DNA from 3 places in the Sphingomonas sp. NFX23 genome. Region 1 is predicted to be linked to each of the others. Evidence: predicted binding sites of a transcription regulator. Region 1 holds the regulator's gene; each other region holds the start of a gene.
What was found. The regulator LexA, encoded in region 1, represses DNA repair genes until DNA is damaged. The targets are predictions, from matches to a motif close to GTTCCNCNCTTGTTCT.
Positions count from the first base shown of each region.

Region 2: uvrA (excinuclease ABC subunit UvrA) is a predicted target of LexA. The motif match lies at 932-947, and genes of this name have one in related genera.
Region 3: J4O76_RS19185 (ImuA family protein) is a predicted target of LexA. The motif match lies at 806-821, and genes of this name have one in related genera.

Region 1 covers NZ_JAGEKH010000004.1:111,666-113,939, reverse strand. Annotated here, with positions in the region: gene glp (gephyrin-like molybdotransferase Glp) at 1-810, shown strand, start outside; gene lexA (transcriptional repressor LexA) at 879-1,553, shown strand; gene J4O76_RS11525 (ComEC/Rec2 family competence protein) at 2,219-2,274, opposite strand, start outside.
Region 2 covers NZ_JAGEKH010000002.1:761,709-763,982, reverse strand. Annotated here, with positions in the region: gene J4O76_RS07570 (energy transducer TonB) at 1-739, opposite strand, end outside; gene uvrA (excinuclease ABC subunit UvrA) at 955-2,274, shown strand, end outside.
Region 3 covers NZ_JAGEKH010000007.1:152,043-154,316, reverse strand. Annotated here, with positions in the region: gene J4O76_RS19190 (hypothetical protein) at 16-384, shown strand; gene J4O76_RS19185 (ImuA family protein) at 840-1,598, shown strand; gene J4O76_RS19180 (Y-family DNA polymerase) at 1,513-2,274, shown strand, end outside.

The sequences.
Region 1 (2,274 bases):
CCGACGCTCGGCCGCAACACCCGCCGCAAGGGCCTCGATTTCTCCACCGGCACCCGCCTGATCGCCGCGGGCGATCGCCTCAGCCCCGCGCGCATCGCCGTCGCCGCAACCGGCGGCCACGGCAGCCTCACCGTCAACCGCCGCGTCCGCGTCGCCGTCGCCGCCACCGGCGACGAACTCGTCCCCCCCGGCTCGACCACCGACGGCGTCGCGCTTCCCGAATCGAACGGGATTATGCTCGCCGCGATGCTCGCCGACATGCCCGTCGACATCATCGACCTCGGCATACTCCCCGACAATCTCGAGATCCTCCGCGAAGCCTTCGCCAGCGTCGAGGCAGACCTGCTAGTCACTACCGGCGGCGCGTCGGTCGGCGACCACGACCTCGTCCGCCCGGCAATCGAAGCCGCCGGCGGCACCATCGACTTCTGGCGGATCGCCCTGCGCCCCGGCAAGCCGATGATGGCCGGCCGGATCGGCGAGATGATGGTACTCGGCCTCCCCGGCAATCCGGTCTCCGCGTTCGTCACCGCGACGTTGTTCGTCAAACCCGTCGTCGCGCACATGGCCGGCGCTAGAGACCCGCTCCCCCAGTCGACCCACGCGCTGCTCGGCGAAGACCTGCCCGCCAACAACGCCCGCACCGACTATCTCCGCGCCGAACTGCGCGACGGGAAAGCCTATGCCTCGACGATACAGGACAGTTCGATGCTGCTGACACTCGCCCGCTCGACCTGCCTCATCGTCCGCCCCGGCAACGCTCCCGTCGCGAGGACCGGCGAATCGGCCGAAATCCTCGTAATCGCGTGATACGGACGCTTGACGGCGTTAGTTATGTTCCATAGAAGTTCCCAGTCTGTTCCGGACGGAGAACCGCCATGCTCACGCGCAAGCAGCACGAACTCGTCTGCTTCATCAACGATCGCCTCAACGAAACCGGCGTCTCGCCGTCGTTCGAGGAGATGAAGGACGCGCTCGACCTCAAATCGAAGTCGGGCGTCCATCGTCTGATCAGCGCGCTCGAGGAGCGCAACTTCATCCGCCGCCTGCCGAACCGCGCGCGCGCGCTCGAAGTGTTGCGCATGCCCGAACGTGCGGAGAAAAAGGCGCCGTCAAAGGCATCGAACGTCAAGGCAGCTCCCGCCGCCGCGACCCCGCAACCGGCCAACGACGTCATCGAGATTCCCCTCCACGGCCGCATCGCTGCCGGCGTCCCGATCGAGGCGTTCGAAGGCAGCACCATGCTAGCCGTCCCCGCCGCGCTGCTCGGCACCGGCGAACACTACGCTCTCGAAGTCTCGGGCGACTCGATGGTCGAAGCGGGCATCCTCGACGGCGACTACGCCCTGATCCGCCGCACCGAAACGGCGAGAGACGGCGAGATCGTCGTTGCGCTGATCGAAGACAGCGAAGCCACCCTCAAATACTTCCGCCGCGAAGGCGCCATGGTCCGCTTAGACCCGGCAAACCGAGCCTACGACCCCCAACGCTACGCCCCCGCCCAGGTCCGCGTCCAAGGCAAACTCTCCGGCATCCTCCGCCGCTACGACTGAGTCGCGGAGACCGACCTGCGTTATCATCGCGCAGGCCGGTCTCTGTTTTAGCTGCTTAGGAAAAGTGCCCGCTCAAGCTGGTGAGCCAAGTCGCTCTCTCCCGCTAGCGACAGCGACCGGTCTGATCGGCAAATTAAGCGATGTACTCGGAGTTGTCCGAGACAGTTCTTCGATATGCCCAAGCAAAGACCGCCAAGCGTCCGGAAGACTCTGTCCCGCTTCGATGCATAAGCGCGACCTCGACTCGAACCCTAAATATCTGTGCCTCCGCGCCTTTGCGCGAACATATCGCCATCTGCCCCCCGCGCAGCCGAAGAATTGGTTCGCGCGGAGACGCGGAGGTGTTGCGTTCGGGGAGGGATGAAGCTGTTCCAATGCCTTCGGTAGTGAGACTGAACAATAGCCAGCCCGATTCATCCATCGTATCAAAATTCTCCGCGGCTCCGCGTCTCCGCGTGAACAAATTCTTCGCACTGCGATCGCAGGTGATGACGGATGATTTTGTTCACGCGAAGGCGCAAAGGCGCGAAGATGTGGTGCTTAGATTGGCGTCTATTTGTCTTCGCAGACCACGGAAAAACCGACGTCGGCTCATCGTTCATGAAGGTGTGAAGGTCTCCCGAATCGCATCACCTTCGCAACTGTGCGCCTTCACGTGAACATTTCTACTTTTGACGGCCTCGGCTGGCACGAAACGCCGGCGCAGTACCGTGAAACCGGT
Region 2 (2,274 bases), on a different contig from region 1:
CAAGCGCGGGTGTGTAGCGCGCATGCCGCATGATCGCGCTGCAGGCCGCCTTGTCGAGTTCGACCTCGCCGCTCGTCACCACGGGCCGGCAATCGGCAACCCGCCCGTCGAGGCCGATCGTCCACAGGACCGTCGACGTCCCCTGCGCACCCTTGCCGACGATCGTCCTCGGGTAATCGTCGGGTCCGATCCAGTATTCGGGCCGTGTCGTCGCCTTGGCAGGCTGGGCGATCTTCGCGCGCTCGGTCGGGTCGATGCCCCAATGCTTGGCCGTCGAATCATTGCATTTGGCCAGGGCCTCGAATGCCGCCTTCGCATTTGGCATCGCGAACGCCCAGCCCGACATCTTGTCCGGGGTGATGCGCAGCACGGCATCGGCGGGCAGCGTTTCGAACAGCGTGGCATCGACCTGCATGCGCGTCATCCGCTTGCCCGAAGCCTGGGTCGGATAACTCTCGTACCGGCTGTCATCCGATCCCCCGCCGACGATGCCGATCTTCGCCTGGCCCAGCCGCATCGTTACGCCACGATCATTGGTGTAGACCATCAGCTCGAGCGTCGACGCCAGCGGCAGCCGACGAAGCGCGAGAATCGTCTCCGCCTTGCCGGTGCCATAGGTGCGGCCGAGCATGCAGGCGGTCGCGCCATAATCGACGTTCCACTTGCTCGCCGGAGTCAACGGCGCGGCCGTGGGCTCCGCCAGCGCCGCAGCGGCGGCCAGCGCCAGCATCAGCGGCATCCGGAAATACTCGTCATCGCATCATCCCCTTGCACCCCGTCACGTTCGCCGGTTCTCCAAAATACGCCACCTGGTTGCAAGCCGCGTCGACGCCTTGATCGCCCGTCGCGCAATCGGCTGCGCAATCGATCGTCCCGGATGAACTGGCACCCGGCCTCATGCATTCCTATCTCTCCCACTAGTCTCCCGATCAGAACAGAAGTAGAACCAGCCTCATGCTGACCAAGATTTCCGTACGCGGCGCGCGCGAGCACAACCTCAAGGACGTCGACATCGACATCCCCCGCGACACGCTCACGGTGATCACCGGCCTCTCCGGATCGGGCAAGTCGAGCCTCGCGTTCGATACGATCTACGCCGAGGGCCAGCGACGCTACGTCGAGAGCCTCAGCGCCTACGCCCGCCAGTTCCTCGAACTGATGCAGAAGCCCGATGTCGACCACATCGAGGGCCTCTCGCCCGCGATTTCGATCGAGCAGAAGACGACGTCGCGCAACCCGCGCTCGACCGTCGCCACCGTCACCGAGATCTACGACTACATGCGCCTGCTCTGGGCGCGCGTCGGCATCCCGTACTCGCCCGCCACCGGCGAACCGATCGCCGCGCAGACCGTCAGCCAGATGGTCGACCGCGTCATGGCGCTCCCCGAGGGCACGCGCCTGTATCTGCTCGCCCCCGTCGTCCGCGGCCGCAAGGGCGAGTACCGCAAGGAACTCGCCGAGTGGCAGAAGGCGGGCTTCGCGCGCGTCCGGATCGACGGCACGATCCACGACATCGACGAAGCCCCCGCGCTCGACAAGAAGTACAAGCACGACATCGAAGTCGTCGTCGACCGCCTCGTCGTCGGCGGCGAGATCGCCACGCGCCTCGCGGAAAGCTTCGAAACCGCGCTGAAACTCGCCGACGGCCTTGCCTATGTCGACCCCGCCGACCCGGTAGAACCGCATACGCCAAAGTCCGAAATCCTCGGCAACAACGCCCCCGACGGCCGCATCGTCTTCAGCGAGAAGTTCGCCTGCCCGGTCAGCGGCTTCACGATCTCCGAGATCGAGCCGCGCCTGTTCTCGTTCAACGCCCCCCAGGGCGCATGTCCGGCCTGCGACGGTCTCGGCGAGAAGCTGCTGTTCGACGAAGACCTCGTCGTCCCCAATCACATGCTCAGCATCAAGAAGGGCGCGGTCGTCCCCTGGGCGAAATCCAACCCGCCGTCGCCCTACTACATGCAGGTCCTCGGCAGCCTCGCGCGCGAATTCAAGTTCGACATCGAGACGCCCTGGTCCGACCTCCCGCCGGAGGTCCAGAGCACCATCCTGCACGGCTCGAAGGGCAAGCCCGTCACGCTCACCTTCATCGACGGCAAGAAGAAATACGACGTCTCCAAGCCGTTCGAGGGCGTCATCGGCAACCTCAACCGCCGCATGCTCCAGACCGACTCCGCCTGGATGCGCGAGGAGCTGAGCAAGTACCAGTCCGCCGCCCCCTGCGAAGTCTGCGGCGGCGCGCGCCTGAAGCCCGAAGCGCTCGCGGTCAAGATC
Region 3 (2,274 bases), on a different contig from region 1:
CAACGGGTCTTCCACATGGGCGACGGACGCTGGTGGGACAAAGGCCGGTCGTATTGGCGTAATGGCGACGGCAGACGTGTTCGCCGACCGACCGAGAACATCCTCGATTCAGGCAAATGGACACCGGTGGTGCTGGCCTGCGCGCATCTCAATCATGACCCCAGTGACAGCGCGCTTAACCAGCTGGCAGCGCTCTGCCAGCGCTGCCACATGATTTACGATGGCCCTGAACATCGTCGTCGACGTTGGATGAACGCACATTACCGGCGTGCGCTCGGCGATCTGTTCTACGGTCCATATCCGATGCGGGGGGCGGACTGGATCACCCCGACACCCATCAGCATGCTCGATGACAGCCGATCGCTCTACGCAAACGTCCGATAGCTCGGAGCACCGGATACGCTGTGCCGGCCGCGTGCAGACAAAAAAAGGGGCCGCCAAAAAGCGACCCGGGAAGTTTTGGGAGAGGATGCCTGAAAGGCGTCACCTTGGTATCCCGCGGGTCGGGCAATGGCGAATGCAAATCGAATAAACCGGATTGCATTTCATGCACTTGGCAGAATGTTAGAGCCAAACTCATCCCCTCACGAGCTTGATGATGGAGCAATAATTACGAGTGCTCGACAGCGTGGAAGTGGACCTGGCCCGGCACGCTGATCAGCATGTCCAACGACAGTCGTTCGCATACGCGCATTCGCGGTAGCCGCCTCCGCGGCACATGCCAAACGCGCTTCGCAACGTTCGCAGGGAGAACCTTATCCACATGACTATCGAGTCTGACGATTGACCAAACGGTTCTGGTAACGGAACATAAAGGGAACAGGTAGAGTCTAGACATCATGATCACCGCCCTCGAGTCCCTGCCGACCATCGCCCACCTGCGGACAATCGCAACGTCGATGGTGGATCACCGCATCATGCCGTTCGGTATTCCTGCGCTCGACGATCGCCTCGCAAGCAGCGGCCTTCGCGCTGGAGCACTGCACGAGGTCGCCGCACAAAGCTGTTCGATGGTCGACGATGCCGCAGCAACGCTGTTCCTCGCAGGCATCGCCGCGCGAGAAGCGGCGCATACAGGCGGGCCGGTGCTGTGGGTGAGCTGTCGCAACGATCTCTATGCGCCCGGCCTGGAACAGGCGGGGCTATCATCTGCCGACTTGATTCACGCACAACCCCGTGACGATGCAGCCTTGCTGGCCGTCGTCGAAGACGCGGTGCGCGATGGAACGCCGTCAGCGGTGATCGCCGAGGTTAGCCGGATGTCGATGGTGGCGACCCGGCGCCTGCAACTGGTCGCGGCCGACGCCGACATTCCCGTTCTCATCCTGCGACGCAGACGTAATCGCGACCAGGATCCGCTCGCCGAGCCGTCTGCGGCCTGGACGCGCTGGCGGATCGCCAGTGCGTCGTCCGAGCGCCTGGGCGTCGCCGGCGTCGGCCGATCGCGGTGGCAGGTCGAGGTCGCACGGCAGCGTGGCGGCGAAGCATTTTCGATGATTTTGGAGGGGTGCGATGAGACGGGTTGTCTCGCTGTTCCTGCCGCACTTGGCCATCGAACGGCTGAGACGGCTGGACCGGCACGCTACGCGGCCGCCTGAGCGGCCCGCCCTTCAGCTTCCCGTCGACGACGATCCCGGTGCGTGTTCCGTACCGCGGGGCGGCGGGTGGCGGCCGGGTGCGCGCTGGGCCCGCGCTGATATGCCGACCAGACATGATGTGGAAGGTGAGATCGCAGCGCTGCCCACGCATGCCAAACCGCCCATGCGTGAACTTGGTCGACGTTCGGAAGCGGCGAACCATCCGTTCCACGGACCAGCGCAAGCCGACCGTCACGAAAGGGTTGCGGCAACCGTTGCCGCGTTTCACCGGGCGCCGCTCGCACTGGTGGGCAAGGTTGGCCGGCGCGAAGAGGTGGTGGCCGCCTGCGATGGCGCTGCGGCGTTGGGGATCACGATCGGCATGGCCGCGACCCATGCGCGCGCGCGAGTGTCCGATCTCGACATCCGGCCATCTGAGACCGAGGCGGATGCCGCGTTACTGGACCAGCTCGCGCTGCGTGCGGTGCGCCGTTGGTCACCGATCGCAGCGGCCACGCCGCCTGATGGTCTGTGGCTAGACCTGACCGGCTGCGCGCATCTCCATGGCGGCGAAGAGCGGTTCTGTCGGCGTCTGCGCGCCTTTTGCCAGCGTGCCGGGTTCACGGCACGTGTGGCGGTCGCGGACACACCGGGCGCGGCCCATGCCGTTGCCCGGTTCGGATCGGCCGATATCGCG